DNA from 3 places in the Streptomyces sp. NPDC007346 genome. Region 2 is predicted to be linked to each of the others. Evidence: riboswitches for the same ligand, from Rfam matches in the RefSeq annotation. Region 2 holds a riboswitch; each other region holds the start of a gene.
What was found. A riboswitch is a leader RNA that binds a small molecule or an ion and turns the genes downstream of it on or off. The one in region 2 is predicted to bind cobalamin.
Positions count from the first base shown of each region.

Region 1: linked by a shared signal. The riboswitch ahead of AB0917_RS21140 (ABC transporter substrate-binding protein) and the one ahead of AB0917_RS32555 (ribonucleoside-diphosphate reductase subunit alpha) in region 2 are both predicted to bind cobalamin.
Region 3: linked by a shared signal. The riboswitch ahead of AB0917_RS09305 (CoA-acylating methylmalonate-semialdehyde dehydrogenase) and the one ahead of AB0917_RS32555 (ribonucleoside-diphosphate reductase subunit alpha) in region 2 are both predicted to bind cobalamin.

Region 1 is NZ_JBEYKR010000081.1:22,608-29,184, forward strand. Features, by position in the region: gene AB0917_RS21115 (beta-ketoacyl-ACP synthase 3) at 1-119, shown strand, start outside; gene AB0917_RS21120 (beta-ketoacyl-[acyl-carrier-protein] synthase family protein) at 103-1,359, shown strand; gene AB0917_RS21125 (acyl-CoA dehydrogenase) at 1,435-3,426, shown strand; gene AB0917_RS21130 (acyl carrier protein) at 3,536-3,817, shown strand; gene AB0917_RS21135 (beta-ketoacyl-[acyl-carrier-protein] synthase family protein) at 3,814-5,037, shown strand; cobalamin riboswitch at 5,132-5,319, shown strand; gene AB0917_RS21140 (ABC transporter substrate-binding protein) at 5,380-6,423, shown strand; gene AB0917_RS21145 (iron chelate uptake ABC transporter family permease subunit) at 6,495-6,577, shown strand, end outside.
Region 2 is NZ_JBEYKR010000223.1:63-6,639, forward strand. Features, by position in the region: partial or broken gene AB0917_RS32530 (PCRF domain-containing protein) at 1-44, shown strand, start outside; gene AB0917_RS32535 (carbon starvation CstA family protein) at 200-2,425, shown strand; gene AB0917_RS32540 (YbdD/YjiX family protein) at 2,422-2,625, shown strand; gene AB0917_RS32545 (hypothetical protein) at 2,758-3,444, shown strand; gene AB0917_RS32550 (GNAT family N-acetyltransferase) at 3,444-3,953, shown strand; cobalamin riboswitch at 4,001-4,141, shown strand; gene AB0917_RS32555 (ribonucleoside-diphosphate reductase subunit alpha) at 4,275-6,577, shown strand, end outside.
Region 3 is NZ_JBEYKR010000021.1:49,483-56,059, forward strand. Features, by position in the region: gene AB0917_RS09290 (hypothetical protein) at 133-330, shown strand; gene AB0917_RS09295 (VOC family protein) at 475-864, shown strand; gene cobF (precorrin-6A synthase (deacetylating)) at 852-1,676, opposite strand; cobalamin riboswitch at 1,793-1,972, shown strand; gene AB0917_RS09305 (CoA-acylating methylmalonate-semialdehyde dehydrogenase) at 2,196-3,698, shown strand; gene AB0917_RS09310 (acyl-CoA dehydrogenase family protein) at 3,695-4,849, shown strand; gene AB0917_RS09315 (enoyl-CoA hydratase/isomerase family protein) at 4,846-5,913, shown strand; gene mmsB (3-hydroxyisobutyrate dehydrogenase) at 5,910-6,577, shown strand, end outside.

The DNA of each region.
Region 1 (6,577 bases), on a different contig from region 2:
TGCTGACCGCGTTCGGGGGCGGATTGACCTGGGGTTCGGCGGCACTTCGATGGCCGGGGACCCCGCAGACCATTTCCACGGATTCTACGGAAGGAACACAGCATGTCGCACTCCGCTGATCAGGGCGCCGGAGCCGGCGCAGGCGCCGCCGTCGCGGTGACGGGGGTCGGCCTGGTGACGCCCGCGGGGGCTGACGAGCACAGCTTCTGGGAAGGGCTGTGCTCCGGGCGCTCCACCGCCCGGCGATGCGATGAACTGGCCGGTCTCCCGGTCGACTTCGCCTGTCCGGCCGACTCGATCGACCTGGACGAGGCGGTGGGCGGCCGCTCGGTGTGGCGGATGGCCCGGTTCGTGAAGCTGGCCGTCGTCGCGGCCCGGCAGGCCGTCGCCGACGCCGGTCTCGACCCGGCGGTGTGGGACGGCCACCGGGTCGGCGTGGTGCTCGGCGTCGGCGTCGGGGGCGTCTCCGTCCTCGTGGACAACGCCGCGAAGCTGGCGGCGTCGGGGCCCGCGGCGGTCTCCCCGCTGCTCGTCACCATGATGATCCCCAACGCGGCGGCGGGCGAGGTCGCCATCGCCCTGAAGGCGGGCGGTCCGAGCCTCGCCCCCGCCACCGCCTGCGCCTCCGGGGCCACCGCCGTCGCCGTCGCCCGCGACCTGCTGCTCGGCGGCTCCTGCGACGTGGTGGTGGCAGGGGGCGCAGAGTCGGTGCTGACGCCCCTGGTGGTGACCGCGTTCGCCCGGATGGGCGCGCTCTCCACCCGTACCGCCGACCCGGCGGGCGCCTCCCGGCCGTTCGCCGCCGACCGGGACGGCTTCGTGATCGGCGAGGGCGCCGCCATGCTCGTCCTGGAGCGCGAGGAGTCGGCCCGCGCCCGGGGCGGACGGGCACGCGCCCTGCTCACCGGGGCCGGCTCCAGCACCGACGCCCACCACCCCACCGCCCCGGCCCCCGACGGGCGCGGTGCCCAGCGCGCGGTGCAGGAGGCCCTGGACCGGGCGGGCTGGGCGCCGGGCGATGTCGACCACATCAACGCCCACGGCACCTCCACCCCCCTCAACGACGCCATGGAGACCGCCCTCATCTCCCGGCTCTTCCCGCACCGCCCGCCGGTCACCGCGCCCAAGGGCGTCGTCGGACACACCCTCGCGGCGGCGGGCGCGATCGAGGCGGTCGCCACCGTCCTGACGCTGGAACGTTCCCTCATCCCGCCGATCGCCAATCTGGACTCCCTCCCCGACGCCTTCCCGCTCGACTGCGTGGTGAAGGAGCCCCGCCACCAGCGGGTCGAGCGGGCGGTGAGCCACTCCTTCGGCTTCGGCGGGCACAACGTGGCGCTCGCCTTCCAACGCACCTGACCCCGCAGGGCTGTTCGGGAACGGTGAGGGGTGTCCTCACCGTTCCTTGATCGTTACTCTGTCGTGACCGTATCCATGCATGAACCATCCCTGCCCTCCACGGACGCTCTGCTCACCCGAGTGCTCTACGGCGACAACTTCCGCCAGGAGCACGCGTTCTGGCGTCGGCTGCTCACGACAGAACCGTTTCGGCGTTCCGGTGGCGGCACCCCCGACGAACGGCTCGACCTCGCCTACCACCGGCTCCGCATCCTCAACGACACGCTCGACTGCGGCGCCAGGCTGGCCGCCGACCCCCGCGCACTGGCCGCCCTGCACGAATGGCTCGGCCCGGTCGACCCGTCGCTGACCACCGTCGCCGGCATCCACTACAACCTCTTCCTCGGCAGCCTCCTCGACCACGACCCGCGCACACCGCGCGACCTCTCGGACTTCCTGGAGCTGCGGTCCATCGGCACCTTCCTCTGTACGGAGGTGGCGCACGGCAACGACGCGGCGGCCGTCGAGACCACCGCGACGTACGACCCCGAACGCGACGGCTTCGTCCTGCACACCCCGCACGCCGGAGCCCAGAAGTTCATGCCCAACACCAGCCCCGCCGGGGGCCCCAAGACCGGCGTGGTGGCCGCCCGGCTCGTCGCCGACGGCACGGACCACGGGGTCTTCCTCTTCCTCGCCCCGCTCACCGACGAGGTCAGCGCCCTGCCCGGCGTACGGGTACGGCGGCTGCCCGCCCGGATGGGCTCCCCGGTCGACCACTGCCTGACCTCCTTCGACCGGTACTTCGTCCCGCGCGAGGCACTGCTCGCGGGGGACCAGGGGCGGGTCGGTCAGGACGGGCGGTTCACCAGCGAACTGGCCAGCAAGCGCAGGCGGTTCCTGCTCTCCATCGGGCGGGTCACCCCCGGCAAGCTCTCGATGAGCGCCTGCGCGGTCGGCTCCGCCCGGGTCAGCCTCGCCATCGCCGTCCGCTACGCGGGCCACCGGCTGGTCTCCGGGCCGCGGGCCCCCCAGCGGATGCCGGTCTACGAGCACCGCTCCCACCACGGCCCGCTGGCCGGGGCGATGGCCACCGTCTTCGCCATGAGCCTGCTGCACCGCAGGGCGCTGGACCGCTGGGAGTCCGCCCCCGAACCCGACCGGAACGAGGCGGAGCGCCTGGTCGCCGTCGCCAAGGGGTGGATCACCTGGCAGGCGCGCGGCGTCATCGTCGAGTGCCGGGAGCGGTGCGGGGCGCAGGGGCTGCTGGAGAACAACGGCATGACCGAGCTGTTCACCGGCATCGAAGGCGCGATCACCGCCGAGGGCGACAACCTCGCCGTACACGCCAAGGCCGCCGCCGAGATGCTGTTCAGCGTCACGGTCCGCGAGGACGAGGAGGACGGGCGGCCCGGCGAGCTGGACGACCCCCGCTTCCTGGGCCGGCTGCTCGCCGCGGTGGAGGACATCTGGTTCGACCGCGCCCGGGAGCGGATGAGGGCCGCCCCGGCCGGCGACCCGCTCGGCCGGTGGAACGCGGCGTCGGGTCCCGCGCTGCGCGGGGTGGAGGCGTACGGCTACCGGCAGGCGAGCGAGGCGTACGAGCAGGCCGCGGCCTCCCTGCCCGAGGGGCCGGCCCGCGAGCGCCTGACCGAACTCCACCGGCTCTTCGCCCTCCAGTGGGTCGCCCGCAACAGCGGTGACCTGCTGGCGGCCGGACGGCTGACCGCCGAACAGGTCACCTTGCTGCCCGACGCGGTGGAGCGGCTCATCGCGACCGTGGCCCGGCACGCCCCCGACCTGGTGAAGTCGTTCGCGCTGCCGGAGCGCCTGATGTCGGACTGGCCGATCGCGGGCCCCGGCTACGCGGACGCCTACGACGACCCGGAAGGGCCGTGGCACCGGGGCCGCACGGCGGGATTCCGCCGGCCCGCCTGTGGCAGCAAGCGCCGTCCGCTGCGCGAGAAGGTGGCGGCGCTCGGTACCCGCGGAGTGCTGCTGGCGTACTGGGGAACCACATCGATGCTCTCCCGATGGTTCGAGAAGCCGCAGGTGAGCGTAGACGAATCGGTTCGCCCCAAGGCGTAACCGGAGGATCGTCATCCAGTTACATCGGGCGGTGGGGTCGCGTTCGACCACCCGCCCTTCATCAAGTCGCCGACGAGCTGCCGATGAGCCGCCGATGAGAGGAAACACCGTGAAGACCCAGACCATCCACCCGAAGATCACCGAGGTGCTGACCGCGACGTTCAAGGTGCCCGTAGTCGAAATCCTGCCGGACTCCACGATGGACAGCCTGGAGATGGACTCCCTGGCGGTCGCGGAGTTCGCCGTCATCATCAAGGAGACCCTGGGCATCACCGCCGACTCCGAGAAGCTCTACAAGGACGCCACGCTGGCCGACATCTCCGCGTTCATCGACGCGGCCGTCGGCGGCGAGGCGGCGGGCAGTGCGGTGCCGGTGAGCAACACCCGATGAACCGACCCGCCATCGCCGTCACCGGCCTGGGGATGATCACCCCGGCCGGCCACACCACCGACACCACCTGGGACGGGGTCCGCCGCGGGGAGTCCTTCGCGCGCACCGTCCCCGAACTGCACGGCTGCGCCGTCGACTTCGCCTGCACGGTCTCCGGCATCGACCTGGACGACGCGGTGGGCGGCCGCACCGCCTTCCGCATGGGCCGGTACGTGAAGCTCGCCGTCCTCGCCGCACGGGAGGCGGTGACCGACGCAGGGCTCGACCCCGCCCGCTGGGACGGCGCCCGCGTCGCCGTCGTCGTCGGCACCAGCAGCGGAGGATCCGCCGGACTCACCGATCAGGCCGTCGCCCTGGAGCGGCGCGGCCCCGAGGCCACCTCGCCCTCGGGCATCCTGCTCACCATCCCGAGCATGCCCGCGGCCGAGATCGCCATCCAGATGAAGGCCACGGGCCCCAGCCTGGCACCGTGCACGGCCTGTTCCTCCGGGGTGACCGCCCTCTCCGTGGCCCGCGACATGCTGGCGCTGGGCCGGTGCGACATCGCGATCGCCGGAGCCACCGAGTCGACCGTCTTCCCCATCGCCATGACCGGCTTCGCCCGCTCGGGCGCGGCGGCACCGGGGGACGGGGACCCCGCCCGCCTCTGCCGCCCCTTCGCCGCCGACCGGGCCGGACTCGTCATGGGCGAAGGCGCCGCGATCATGGTCCTGGAGCGGGCCGCCGACGCCCGTGCCAGGGGAGCGGCCCCCCGGGCGCTGCTGGCCGGCGCCGGCGCCACGACCGACGCCCACCACCCCACCAGCCCGCACCCCTCCGGGCAGGTCGCACAGGCCGCCGTCGACGCGGCGCTGGCCGACGCGGGCTGGCGGGCCGAAGACGTCGACCACGTCAACGCGCACGGGACCTCGACCCCCCTGAACGACGCGACGGAAGCCGCCCTCATCAGCCGGGCCTACCCGCACCGGCCGCCCGTCACCGCCCCCAAGGGCGTACTGGGCCACTGCATGGGGGCGGCCGGCGCGATCGAGGCGGGGCTGACCGTCCTGACCCTCCAGCACGGCATCGTCCCGCCGATCGCGAACCTGGACGCCCCCGACCCCGGGTTCACCATCGACTGCGTCACCAAGATCCCGCGCGAACTGCCCGTACGGCGGGCCGTCAGCCACTCCTTCGGGTTCGGCGGACAGAACGCGGTGATCGCCCTGGAGGCTCCGTAAAGGGGCGGCCGGGCCGGTGCGGCGGGACGATCCCGCGCCGCACCGGCCCGCGCGGACCGGTCCGCGTACCGGCTCTGAGCTGCACGAAGAGCCGTGATAGCTTGCCGGGGCCAGTCGAACCCCAGCGACGGGGTCAGGGAATCCGGTGCGAGACCGGAACTGACGCGCAGCGGTGAGGGGGACGGGCGGGGCCACGGCCACTGGAGCACGGACGTGCTCCGGGAAGGCGTCCCGCCCGGACGAACCCGAGTCCGAAGACCTGCTGGCACCCGCGCCCCGCACCGGGGCACGGGAACCGTACGACGGGCTCCGCGGCTGGGCCCAGAGACACCGAGGTCCTCCGTGCTGTCCACGCCTGCTCCGATACGCACCGCCGCCCTGCTCGCGGCGGGCGCCGTCCTGCTCACCGCCTGCGGCGGCGGGTCCACCACGTCGTCCGCCGACGGCGGCGGCCAGGCCGACGGCTTCCCGCTCACCCTCGAGAACTGCGGGCGCACCGTCACCGTGAAGGCGCCGCCCCAGCGAGCCGTCTCCGTCGACCAGGGATCGACGGAGATCCTCCTCTCGCTCGGCCTCGCCGACCGGCTCGCGGCCACCGCCACCTGGACCGACCCGGTCATGAAGGGCCTGGAGAAGGCCGACGGGAGCGTCGAGCGCATCTCCGAGAACCGGCCCTCCTCGGAGAAGGTCCTCGACAAGGAGCCCGACCTCGTCACCGCCTCCTTCGCCTCCACTCTCGCCAAGGGCGGTGTCGCCCCCCGCGAACAGTTCGAGAAGCTGGGCGTCCCCACCTACATCTCGCCCGCCGACTGCATCGGCAAGGACAACAGCGGCGGCGGTGACGGAGCCCGTACCGCACCCCTCACCATGGACAGCGTCTACACCGAAGTCCGCGAACTGTCCCAGGTGTTCGGCGTCCCCGAGCGCGGCGACGCCCTGGTGAAGAAGCTTCAGGCACGCGTGGAGAAGGCCACCGACGGCGTCGACGCGTCGGACACCTCCCTCCTCTACTGGTTCTCCGACTCCAAGGCCCCCTACCTCGCGGGCTGCTGCGGCGCCCCCGGTGTCATCACCCGGGAGCTCGGCGCGAAGAACGTCTTCGACGACACCCACGACGAATGGCCCCAGATCAGCTGGGAGACCGTCGCCGACCGCAACCCCGACGTCCTGGTCATCGGAGACCTGACCCGCACGACGCAGACCGCCGAGAGCGCCGAGAAGAAGATCGAGTTCCTGGAGTCCAACCCGGTCACCAGGACCATGGACGCCGTCAGGAACCGCCGGTACGTGCTGCTCAGCGGCCAGGCCATGAACCCCACCATCCGGACGGTCGAGGGCCTGGAGAGCGTCGCCGCCGCTCTGCGCACCTTCGGGCCCACGGGGTGAGCGGCGGCAAGGGGGCGGTGCGGGAGGCCGTGGACCCGAAGGCGCCCGCGCCACGGGTGGCGCCGGGCCCGGTGTGGAGCGGCGGCCCGCTCGCGGCGCTGCTCTGGATCGGCGGTCTCCTGCTCCTGCTGCTCTCCGTCGCGGTCGCCGTCAC
Region 2 (6,577 bases):
CGGCGCCTGTTTTCGGCCATCCCAGCTGGGGCCGGTCCACGTGAACCGCCCCGCCCTCCCGTCCGTGTCCTTACTGCGGAACTTCGGTGGAGACATCGGCAAAGCGGGACCGGTATGCGAACAGGGGTTCCGGAGAGCGGCCGAACCACCTAGATTTCGCGCACGTTACGACAGTGATCACGCGAGGGGACGGATCGAAATGCCGGAATCGCCCACACCAGCACCACCGGTTCCACAAGCACCGGGACGGCGGGCGCTGTCCCCCAAGTCGATAGTCGTCTGGAGCCTGGTGGCCCTGGCCGGCGCCGCCGGCTGGGCCACCCTCGCACTCTCGCGGGGTGAGGAGGTCTCGGCCGCCTGGATGCTGCTGGCGGCCCTCGGCTCGTACGCCATCGCCTACCGCTTCTACTCCCGGTTCATCGCCAACCGGGTCCTGAAGACGGACAAGAACCGCGCGACCCCGGCCGAACGGCTGGACAACGGCGTCGACTTCCACCCCACCGACCGCCGGGTCCTGTTCGGCCACCACTTCGCCGCCATCGCGGGCGCCGGCCCCCTGGTCGGCCCCGTGCTCGCCGCGCAGATGGGCTATCTGCCCGGCACGATCTGGCTCGTCGTCGGCGTCATCTTCGCCGGTGCCGTCCAGGACATGGTGACGCTCTTCTTCTCCACCCGCCGCAACGGCCGTTCGCTCGGCCAGATGGCGCGGGACGAGATCGGCCCGGTCGGCGGGATCGCCGCCCTGATCGCGGTCTTCGTCATCATGATCATCCTGCTCGCGGTCCTCGCCCTGGTCATCGTGAACGCGCTCGCCCACTCCCCGTGGGGCGTCTTCTCCATCGGCATGACGATCCCGATCGCCCTCTTCATGGGCGTCTACCTGCGCATCCTGCGGCCCGGCAAGGTCAGCGAGGTCTCCGTCATCGGCGTCGCGCTGCTGCTGCTCGCGATCGTCGCGGGCGGCTGGGTGGCCGAGTCGTCGTGGGCGGACTTCTTCACGCTGGAGCCGGGCACGCTGGTCATCTGGATGATCGTGTACGGGTTCCTCGCCTCCGTGCTCCCCGTCTGGCTGCTGCTGGCCCCGCGCGACTACCTCTCCACCTTCATGAAGGTCGGCACGATCGGGCTGCTGGCCCTGGGCGTGGTCGTCGCGCTGCCGACCCTGAAGATGCCCGCCGTCACCGACTTCGCCACCAGCGGCTCGGGCCCGGTCTTCGCCGGCTCGATGTTCCCGTTCGTCTTCATCACCATCGCCTGCGGCGCGCTCTCCGGCTTCCACTCCCTGGTCTCCTCCGGCACCACGCCGAAGATGGTCCAGAAGGAGACGCAGATCCGGATGATCGGCTACGGCGCCATGCTGGTCGAGTCGTTCGTGGCGATCATGGCGATGATCGCCGCCTGCATCATCGACCCCGGTCTGTACTTCGCCATCAACGCGCCCGTCGGCGTGATCGGCGACAGCGTCCAGTCCGCCTCCCAGGCCGTGGCCAACTTCGGGTTCACCATCACCCCGGACGCCCTGGCCCAGGCCGCCAAGGACGTCGAGGAGGCGAGCCTGCTCTCCCGGACCGGTGGCGCGCCCACGTTCGCGCTCGGCATGGCGGAGATCTTCTCCGCGGTGATCGGCGGGACCGCGATGAAGGCGTTCTGGTACCACTTCGCCATCATGTTCGAGGCGCTCTTCATCCTCACCACCGTGGACGCCGGCACCCGCGTCGGGCGCTTCATGCTCCAGGACATGCTGGGCAACGCCTACAAGCCGTTCCGCGAGGTCAGCTGGAAGCCGGGCGTCTGGTTCGCCAGCGCCGTCGTGGTCGGCGGCTGGGGCTACTTCCTCTGGGTCGGCGTGCACGACCCGCTGGGCGGCATCAACCAGCTCTTCCCGCTCTTCGGCATCGCCAACCAGCTGCTGGCCGCCGTCGCCCTGGCCGTCTGCACCACCCTGCTCGTCAAGTCCGGCCGCCTGAAGTGGGCGTGGGTCACCGCGGTCCCGCTCGCCTGGGACGTGGCGGTCACCCTCACCGCGAGCTGGCAAAAGATCTTCTCCTCGGACGTGAAGGTCGGCTTCTTCGCCCAGCGCGACAAGTACCAGGCGGGCATCGACGCGGGCGAGGTGCTGGCTCCCGCCAAGAACATGGACGAGATGCGGACCGTCGTCACCAACTCCACCGTCGACGGGGTGCTGTGCGCGCTCTTCGCGGTCCTCATCATCGTGGTGCTCGTGGACGCCGGCCGGGTCTGCTTCAACGCCATCCGCGACCCGGAGAGCGTCCGGCTCCACGAGACGCCGTACGTCGAGTCCAGGCTCGTCGCCCCGGCCTCGCTCATCGCGACCAAGGAGGAGAAGGCCGAACTGGCCGCCGCGGGCGTCGGCCCCGAGGGCGGCATCCGCAAGGAGACGGCGGGAACGGGGGACCGGACATGACGGTCGAGGACGTACGGCGGGTGGCGGGACGCATCCGCTGGTACGTCCGGGAGCTGACCGGCGAAGCCACGTACGACCGCTACGTGGCCCACGCCAGGTCCCACGATCCGGACACCCCGGTCATGACCCGCCGCGCCTTCGAACGCAGCCGCACGGACGCCCGTGAGGCGGACCCCCGCGAGGGCTTCCGCTGCTGCTGACCGCCGTCGGCCGATCGGGGCCGTCGCACCCCTCCCAGGGGCGCGGCGGCCCCTTTTCGCGCCCGTGGGCGAGTCCGGCCGCCGCTCGATTTCCCGGTGCGCGGACTCCTGACCGTACGAAAGGATGTGCCCATGACATCGCGCTGCCGGTCGCCCCGGCTCCGGCCCCTCCTCCCGACCGTGACACTGGCCCTGGCCCTGGCCCTGGCGGCGGTGACGGGCTGCGGCAGTGTCCCGGCGCCCGGCTCGGAGTCGGCGGCGGACCGGAGCTCCTCGGCCGAACCGGCGCCCGACCGGGCGGAGCTGGAGGCGCGGGCGAGCGCCGCGCAGCTCGTCACGGAGCATGTGTGGGTGACCGAGGCCGCGGGCTACGCCTTGGCGCGCCAGTCGGTCGGGGTGCTCGGTGACGACGGGTTCGGCAGCTCCTACACCGCGCCGGACGGCGGGATGCTCCAGCTGTCGGTGGAGCGCCGCCCGCACGCCGTGGCCGACTGTACGGACGGCTCCGCACCCGCCGGCGGTCAGGAGCCCCTGGTGACGTGCGAGCGGGACGGCGAACACTGGTACCGGGCCACGGAGTCGGGCCACGCGTACGCCCAGGAACAGGGCGACCTCGTGATCACGGTGAGCGGGGCGCGCGAGGTGGACCGGACGACGCTGCGGTCGGCGGCGCGGGCCGCCCATCGCGCCGACGACCACGAGCTGGACCGGGTGCTGCCGCCCGCCGGGGACGGCTCCGGACAGCAGCCCGTCGAGCGCGGCGACCTGCCGCCGGTGGGCGACGGCGCCCCGAACAACGAAGTGGGAGCGAGTGGCTGATGGATCTGACGATCAGAGTGGCGGAGCCCGGCGAGTACGCCGTACTCGGCGAGATCATCGCCGAGGCCTATCTCGGCGATGATCTGCTGGACGGCCCGCAGGACCCGTATCTGCTCAAACTGCGGGCGGTGGAGCAGCGGGCGGCCGAGGCGGAGGTGCTCGTGGCGCTCGACGCGGACGGGGTGGTGCTCGGTGGTGTGACGTATGCCGCCCCCGGCACTCCGTGGCGCGATATCTCCGCTCCGGACGAGGCCGAGTTCCGGATGCTGGCCGTGGCCCGTGCGGGGCGCGGACGGGGTGTGGGAGAGGCTCTCGTACGGGCGTGCGTCGAGCGGGCCCGGTCCGCCGAAGGCGTCCGGGGGCTGGTGCTGTCGACGCAGCCGGCCATGCTCCCAGCCCATAGGATCTACCGTCGGCTCGGCTTTCTGCGGACCCCTGAGCGGGACTGGGAGCCGGTGCCGGGCCTGCGCCTCATGACCTTCCGGCTGGGGCTGGAGGCGGCCTCCTGAGGGGCGTATTAAATCGACGCGACACAACATGTGGGGGCCGCAGCATCTGGCGCCCCCCACATGTATGCTCGACCTCGCTGTCGCCGCAGGGGAATCCGGTGTGAATCCGGAACTGTCCCGCAACGGTGTGATCAGTGTGCTTTTGCACACCTGAAGTCCGATGACCTGCCGACAGCGCGTCCGGCTCGACCGAACCGGACGCCAGACGTCCGGGCCTCGCGGATGGGCCGGTGGACGCCGTGAGCAGTGCTGCCCTCCGGGGCATCGTGCTGCCTGGCTCCCCGCTCGCCGCCGGCCCCCAGCCGAGCGAGGGAAAGCCCAGTGACCATCGCGCCCGCCGATCCGGTTTCAGCCACCGGAATCGCCGCCTCCACCACGTCCGGTGACCACGCGAACGACGGACCCGGGACCGCCCTGCTGCGGACCCTGACCGACCTCACCGTCGATCTGCCCGACACCGACCCCGGACGGGTCGCCGCCTCCGCGCTGCGCGGGCGCAACGCCCGCTCCGACGAGGCCGAGCTGCGCTCGCTGGCCACCGAGGCGGCCGCGGGGCTGATCTCCGAGGACCCCGCGTACTCCCGGCTCGCCGCCCGGCTGCTGACCCGCACGATCGCCGACGAGGCCGCGGGCCAGGGCGCGACGCACTTCTCCGCCTCGGTCGCGGTCGGCCACCGCGAGGGGCTGATCGCCGACCGCACCGCCGCGTTCGTGGCGCTCCACGCGAAGGCGCTCGACGCACTCGTCGACCGGGCCACCGCCGACGGCGCCGACGACCGCTTCGGCTACTTCGGCCTCCGTACACTGCACAGCCGCTACCTGCTGCGCCACCCGCTCACCCGCCAGGTCATCGAGACCCCGCAGCACTTCATGCTGCGTGTGGCCGCGGGGCTGGCCGAGGACGACTCGGTGCGGGCGCTGGACGAGGTCGCCGCGCTGTACGGGCTGATGAGCCGGCTGGACTACCTCCCCTCCTCCCCCACGCTCTTCAACTCCGGCACCCGGCACCCGCAGATGTCCTCCTGCTATCTGCTGGACTCCCCCAAGGACGAGCTGGACTCGATCTACGACCGCTACCACCAGGTGGCGCGCCTGTCGAAGCACGCGGGCGGCATCGGCCTCTCCTACTCCCGTATCCGCGCCCGGGGTTCGCTGATCCGGGGCACCAACGGGCACTCCAACGGCATCGTGCCGTTCCTCAAGACGCTGGACGCCTCCGTCGCGGCGGTGAACCAGGGCGGCCGCCGCAAGGGTGCCGCGGCGGTCTACCTGGAGACCTGGCACGCGGACATCGAGGAGTTCCTGGAGCTGCGCGACAACACCGGTGAGGACCAGCGCCGTACGCACAACCTGAACCTGGCGCACTGGATCCCGGACGAGTTCATGCGCCGGGTCGACGCGGACACCGACTGGTCGCTGTTCTCCCCCGCCGAGGTCCCCGAGCTGGTCGACCTGTGGGGCGACGCGTTCGACGCCGCCTACCGCGCGGCCGAGGCCAAGGGCCTGGCCCGCAAGACGATTCCGGCGCGTGAGCTGTACGGCCGGATGATGCGGACCCTCGCACAGACCGGCCAGGGCTGGATGACGTTCAAGGACGCCTCCAACCGGACCGCCAACCAGACCGCCGAGCCGGGCCGGGTCGTTCACTCCTCGAACCTGTGCACGGAGATCCTGGAGGTCACCGACGACGGCGAGACGGCCGTCTGCAACCTGGGCTCGGTCAACCTGGGCGCGTTCGTCGCGAACGGCTCGATCGACTGGGAGCGGCTGGACGCCACGGTCCGCACCGCGGTCACCTTCCTCGACCGGGTCGTCGACATCAACTTCTACCCGACCGAGCAGGCCGGGCGCTCCAACTCCCGCTGGCGGCCGGTGGGCCTGGGCGCGATGGGCCTCCAGGACGTCTTCTTCCAGCTACGCCTGCCCTTCGACTCCCCGCAGGCCCGCGCGCTCTCCACGCGGATCGCCGAGCGGATCATGCTCGCCGCGTACGAGGCCTCCTGCGACCTGGCCGAGCGGTCGGGCCCGCTGCCCGCCTGGTCCGAGACCCGGGCCGCGCGCGGTGTGCTGCACCCCGACCACTACGACACCGAGCTGAACTGGCCGGAGCGCTGGGACGCCCTGCGCGCCCGGATCGCGAAGAGCGGCATGCGCAACTCGCTGCTGCTCGCCATCGCGCCGACCGCCACGATCGCCTCGATCGCCGGTGTGTACGAGTGCATCGAGCCGCAGGTCTCCAACCTGTTCAAGCGCGAGACGCTCAGCGGTGAGTTCCTCCAGGTCAACGCCTACCTGGTGGACGAGCTGAAGAAGCTCGGCGTGTGGGACGCCCGCACCCGTGAGGCGCTGCGCGAGGCGAGCGGCTCGGTGCAGGGCTTCGCCTGGATCCCCGAGGACGTGCGGGCGCTGTACCGCACGGCGTGGGAGATCCCGCAGCGCGGCCTGATCGACATGGCGGCGGCCCGTACGCCGTTCCTCGACCAGAGCCAGTCGCTCAACCTCTTCCTGGAGACGCCGACGATCGGCAAGCTCTCCTCGATGTACGCGTACGCCTGGAAGCAGGGGCTGAAGACGACGTACTACCTGCGTTCGCGCCCGGCGACCCGGATCGCCCGTGCCGCCTC
Region 3 (6,577 bases), on a different contig from region 2:
ACTGTGCGGAGCCAGTGACTCAGATGTAACCGAATGGCGTAGGCGGACCGGAACCACAGAGCGCCACAGGCCGTTCTTCTTGCCAATACACGGCCGCCGACCCGCGGCGGCGACGAGCGAGGGAAGCGCCATATGAAGAAGACAGTCGGGTGGGCCCAGGACGGCGACGACTGGACGATCACCGTGAACGGCACGCTGTACCGGGCCGTCGAGCGGCCCGCCGACGGGCGGGTGCACGACTATCTGGTGCGGGGCAACGACCTCACCGCCGAGTGCCCGACCCTCGGGCACGGGCTCGGAGTGATCCGGGCGCACGAGTCCCGGAGCTGACCTCCGGCCGGGTCCGGCGACGAGGTGCGGCGGCCGCCCGCGCCTCGACGCGACCCGCCGCCTCCTGTCCGGGCCCCGCTCACGGGCCGGGGCCCATCAGCCGCGGAGCGGGCGGCTGCCGGCCGCCCGAGGGACAATCGGGGCATGACTGACACACCCCCGCGGATCAACGCCCTGGTCGTCGACGCCGCCGATCCCGAGCGGCTGGCCGCCTTCTGGTCCGAGCTGCTCGGCAGGCCGGTCGTGGACCGCACCGGTCCCTACGTCTGGCTGCGGCGGGAGAACGGCCAGGGCCTGGGCTTCCAGCGGGCCGGTGAGCCCAGGCCGGGCAAGAACCGCGTGCACGTCGACATCAGCTCACCCGATCCGGCCGCCGAGCAGCAGCGGGTCGAGGCGCTGGGCGGGCGCCGGCTGGAGGAGTACGCCGACGGCGGGTTCCTGGTGATGGCCGACCCCGAGGGCAATGAGTTCTGCGTCATCCCCGAGGGGTCCGTGGGCATGGACGAGCGGGGCCGCGCCCACTACCTCGACTGACCCGCGCCGCCCGTGGCCTCCGGGCCCTCCGTATCGGCCGCCGGGCGGCGCAGCAGATACGTGTCCATGATCCAGCCGTGCCGTTCGCGGGCCTCGGCGCGCACCCGGCCGATCCGCTCGGCGACCTCGTCGAGCGGTCCGGAGACCAGGAGCTCGTCCGGGGTGCCGATGTAGGCACCCCAGTAGATCCACAGCCCCCTGCCCGTCAGATGGGTGAAGGTCTCGTGGCCGTCGAGCATCACCACGATGTCGCCGTCGTCGTCCGGGAACCCCTCGGCGAGCCGCCTGCCGGGGGTGATGTGGACGGGGCGGCCGACCTGGTTGAGGGAGGTGCGGTGGCGGGCGGCGAGCGCGGAGACGCTGCTGATCCCGGGGACCACCTCATGGCCGAATTCCACCGTGCCCCGGGCCCGGATGTCCTCCAGGATCGCCAGCGTGCTGTCGTACAGGGACGGGTCGCCCCACACCAGGAAGGCCCCGCACTCCCCCGGCGCCAGCTCCTCGGTGATCAGGCGTTCGCAGATGTCGGCGCGGCGGTGGCGCCAGTCGTGCACCGCCGACGTGTAGCGCCCCCGGTCGCCCTGGGTGCGGTCCCGCCAGGGGTCCTCGGCCTCCACGACCCGGTAGGGGCCGGTGAGGTGCTCGGCCAGGATGTCGCGCCGCAGCCGGGTCAGGGACTCCTTCTCCCGGCCCTTGCCGAGCACGAAGAAGACCTGCGCCCTGCGCATCGCCTTCACCGCGGCGAGGGTCAGGTGGTCGGGGTCGCCGGCTCCCATGCCGATGACGAGGATGTGGCGTGGTGCGTCGCTCATGTCGGCCGATCATGCCAGGAGCGGTGCCGGGAATCGCGCCGGGGGCGAGGTGGGGTGGACTTACTAGGACGTCCAACTATATGTTCGTGAGCAGCGGGGTGGCCGGCGTGGAGCCGGGCACCCTCAAGGCCCGTGGTGTCAGGGAAGCCGGTGCGAATCCGGCGCGGTCCCGCCACTGTGACCGGGGAGTTCGTCCTCGCAGGACACGCCACTGACGGTGCAGGCGCCGTCGGGAAGGCATGAGGACGCGCGCTGATCCGGGAGTCAGGATACCGGCCGCGGGATGTTCCGTGTTTCCACGAGGATGGAGCAGACACGCATGGCACCGGTCCGCACCCACGGCCCCGCAGGCCCGTCCCGGCGAGCGGTTCTCCCCGCCCCCTGACGGCCCCCGCCCTTCGCGTCCCCGACGGCAGGCCCTTCCGCGACCACGCGCACCCGACCGGTGCGTGTGCCGGTGGGAGCTGTGCGCCATCCCCGGTTCTCTCCTGACGATCTCACCGACGAGAGCAGGCTTCCATGGTCCGCGAACTCACCCATTTCATCGGCGGCAAGCACACACCCGGCACCTCGGGCACCTACGGCGACGTCTACGACCCCAACACCGGCCGCATCCAGGCCCGGGTGCCGCTGGCCGGCCGGTCCGAGACCGAGGCGGCCATCGCCGACGCCGCCGAGGCCCAGCTCGAATGGGGCGAGTGGAACCCGCAGCGCCGGGCCCGCGTCCTGCTGCGCTTCCTCCAGCTGGTCGAGAAGGAGAAGGACTCCCTGGCCCGGCTGCTCTCCTCCGAGCACGGCAAGACCGTGGCCGACGCGCACGGCGACATCGCGCGCGGGCTGGACGTGGTGGAGTTCGCCGCCGGTGTCCCGCACCTGCTGAAGGGCGAGTTCAGCGACAACGCGGGCTCCGGGATCGACGTCCACTCGCTGCGCCGGCCGCTGGGAGTGGTGGCGGGCATCACCCCGTTCAACTTCCCGGCGATGATCCCCCTGTGGAAGGCCGCACCCGCTCTGGCCTGCGGAAACGCCTTCATCCTCAAGCCCTCGGAGCGGGACCCGTCGGTGCCGCTGCGGCTGGCCGAACTCTTCCTGGAGGCGGGGCTGCCGCCCGGGGTCCTCAATGTCGTCAACGGCGGCAAGGAGGCCGTGGACACCCTGCTGGAGGACCCGCGCGTCAAGGCGCTCGGCTTCGTCGGCTCGACGCCGATCGCCGCGCACATCTACGCCACGGCCGCCGCCCACGGCAAGCGGGCGCAGTGTTTCGGCGGGGCGAAGAACCACATGATCGTGATGCCGGACGCCGACCTGGACCAGGCGGTGGACGCGCTGATCGGCGCCGGTTACGGCTCGGCGGGTGAGCGGTGCATGGCGATCTCGGTCGCCGTCCCGGTCGGTGAGGACACCGCCGACGCGCTGGTGGCCAAGCTCACCGAGCGGATCGCCGAGCTGCGGATCGGCCGCTCGGACGACCCCGACGCCGACTTCGGGCCGCTGGTGGGGCGCGACGCGGTGGACCGGGTGCGCGGCTATGTCGACCTCGGCGTCGAGGAGGGTGCCGAACTGGTCGTCGACGGGCGGGACTTCACGCTGGAGGGCCATGAGGAGGGGTTCTTCGCGGGCGCCACGCTCTTCGACCGGGTCACCCCGGACATGCGGGTCTACCAGGAGGAGATCTTCGGCCCGGTCGTCTGTGTGGTCCGCGCGGCGGACTACGAGGAGGCGCTGCGGCTGCCCTCGGAGCACCCGTACGGCAACGGCGTCGCCCTCTTCACCCGGGACGGCGACATCGCGCGCGACTTCACCCGGCGGGTCGACACCGGCATGGTCGGCGTCAACGTGCCGATCCCGGTCCCGGTGGCGTACCACACCTTCGGCGGCTGGAAGCGGTCCGGCTTCGGCGACCTCAACCAGCACGGACCGGACGCCATCCGCTTCTACACCCGTACCAAGACCGTCACTTCGCGCTGGCCCGCCTCCGGGATCCGGGACGGCGCGAGCTTCACGATTCCGACCATGGGGTGACCGCCGTGACCACCCTGCTCAGCGACGACCAGCTCGCGGTCGTCGAGACGACACTCGACTTCGCCCAGGAGCACCTGACCCCGCACGCCGTGGCCTGGGACCAGGACAAGCACTTCCCCGTCGACGTCCTGCGGAAGGCGGCGGGGCTCGGCCTGGGAGGCGTGTACGTACGGGAGGATGTGGGCGGCTCGGAGCTGTCCCGCTCGGACGGGGTCCTCGTCTTCGAGGCCCTGGCCACCGGCTGCCCGTCCGTGGCGGCCTATCTCTCCATCCACAACATGGTCGCCTGGATGGTCGACCGGTACGGCTCCGAGGACCAGCGCGTCCGGTACCTGCCGGAGCTCTGCACCATGGAGCAGCTGGGCAGTTACTGCCTGACCGAACCGGGCGCCGGCTCCGACGCCGCCGCGCTGCGCACCCGTGCGGTGCGCGACGGCGACCACTACGTCCTGACGGGCACCAAGCAGTTCATCTCCGGGGCGGGCGCCACGCACCTCTACATCGTGCTGGCCCGCACCGGCGAGGACGGGCCCGGCGGGATCTCCGCGTTCCTCGTCGAACGGGACGATGCGGGACTCTCGTTCGGGGCCAACGAGAAGAAGATGGGGTGGAACGCGCAGCCCACCCGGCAGGTCGTGCTGGACGGGGTCCGCGTCCCGGCCGACCGGCTCCTGGGCGCCGAGGGCGAGGGCTTCCGCATCGCGATGAACGGTCTCAACGGCGGCCGGCTCGGCATCGCCGCCTGCTCGTTGGGCGGGGCGCAGAGCGCGCTGGACCGTTCCCTGGCCCATCTCGCGGACCGGGAGGCGTTCGGCGGCCGGCTGCTGGACTCCCAGGCGCTCCAGTTCCGGCTGGCCGACATGGCGACCGAACTGGCCGCCGCCCGCGCCCTGTTGCGGCAGGCCGCCGAGGCGCTGGACCGGAAGGTGGGCGGGGCACCGGAGTTGTGCGCGATGGCCAAGCGCTTCGCCACCGACACCGGCTACTCGGTGGCGGACCGGGCGCTCCAACTCCACGGCGGCTACGGCTATCTGGCCGAGTACGGCATCGAGAAGATCGTGCGGGACCTGCGGGTCCACCAGATCCTGGAAGGGACCAACGAGATCATGCGCGTGATTGTGGCCCGGAGCCTGACGGGAGCCCTGCGATGAGCGAGGAGCTCGTGCTCGCCCGCACCGAGGGGCGTACGGGGGTGCTGACCCTGAACCGGCCGAGGGCGCTCAACGCCCTCACCCACCCGATGGTGGAGACGATCGCGGCGGCCCTGGAGCGGTGGGAGCACGACCCCGAGGTGGGAGCCGTCGTCATCACCGGGGCCGGGGAGCGCGGCCTGTGCGCGGGCGGCGACATCCGGTCCATCTACGAGGACGCCCGCGCGGGCGGCAGGGCGTCGGCCGCGTTCTGGCGCGACGAGTACCGGCTCAACGCCGCGATCGCCCGCTATCCGAAGCCGTACGTGGCGGTCATGGACGGCATCGTGATGGGCGGCGGAGTCGGCGTCTCGGCGCACGGCAGTGTCCGGATCGTCACCGAGCGGTCCAAGGTGGCCATGCCGGAGACCGGGATCGGTTTCGTGCCGGATGTCGGCGGCACGTATCTGCTGGCGCTGGCCCCCGGCGAGCTGGGCACCCATCTCGCTCTGACGGGTGCGGTGGTGGGGGCCCGGGACGCCCTGCTGTGCGGGCTGGCCGACCACTTCGTACCGGTGGACGACCTGCCCGCGTTCCTCGCCGGGCTGCGGACCGAGCCGCCGGCCTCCGTGCTGGGCCGCCACGTCCAGGAGCCGCCTGCGGGGGTACTGGAGGCCGACCGCGCCTGGATCGACCACTGTTACGCGGCCGACACGGTCGAGGAGATCGTGGAGCGGCTGCTCGCCTCCGGCGCCCCGGCGGCCGGTGAGGCGGCCGAGGCGATCCTCGGGCGCTCGCCCACCGCGCTCAAGGTCACCCTCGCCGCGCTCCGCCGGGCGCGCGAACTCGGTCCGCTGGAGCGGGTGCTGGAGCAGGAGTACCGCGTCTCGTACGCGGCCCTGGCCTCCCCCGACCTGGTGGAGGGCATCCGGGCCCAGGTGATCGACAAGGACCGGACACCTCGTTGGTCGCCCGGCACGCTCGTGGAGGTCACCGACGCGGACGTGGCCCGCTACTTCGCTCCGACCGGCGACGAGGGGCTCTCCCTCGCCGCGGACGACTCACCGCAGGAGGTGCCCTGGTGACCACCACCACGACCGTCGCGTTCATCGGCCTGGGCCACATGGGCGGCCCGATGGCCGCCAACCTGGTGCGGGCCGGGCACCGGGTGCTCGGCCACGACCTGGTGGAAACCTGTCTGGCGACCGCCGTGGCGAGCGGGGTGGAGCGGGCGGGGTCCGCCGCCGACGCCGCCGCGGTGGCCGATGTGGTGATCACCATGCTGCCCGCCGGACGCCATGTCCTCTCGCTCTACGGGGAGCAGGGGCTGCTCGCGGCGGCCCGCCCGGGGACCCTGTTCGTCGACTGCTCGACCATCGACGTGGCCGACTCCCGCGCCGCCCACGCGGCGGCCGCGGCGGCCGGTCACCGCTCGCTGGACGCCCCGGTCTCCGGCGGGGTGGTGGGCGCGGAGGCGGGCACGCTGACCTTCATGGCCGGGGGCGAGGAGTCCGCGTTCGCGCGGGCCGAGCCGCTGCTGTCCGTGATGGGCAAAAAGGCGGTGCACTGCGGGGCGGGCGGTGCCGGGCAGGCGGCGAAGATCTGCAACAACATGATCCTCGGCGTCTCCATGATCGCCGTCAGCGAGGCGTTCGTGCTCGCCGAGAGCCTCGGCCTCTCCGACCAGGCCCTGTACGACGTGGCGTCGGCGGCCTCCGGCCAGTGCTGGGCGCTCACCGTCAACTGCCC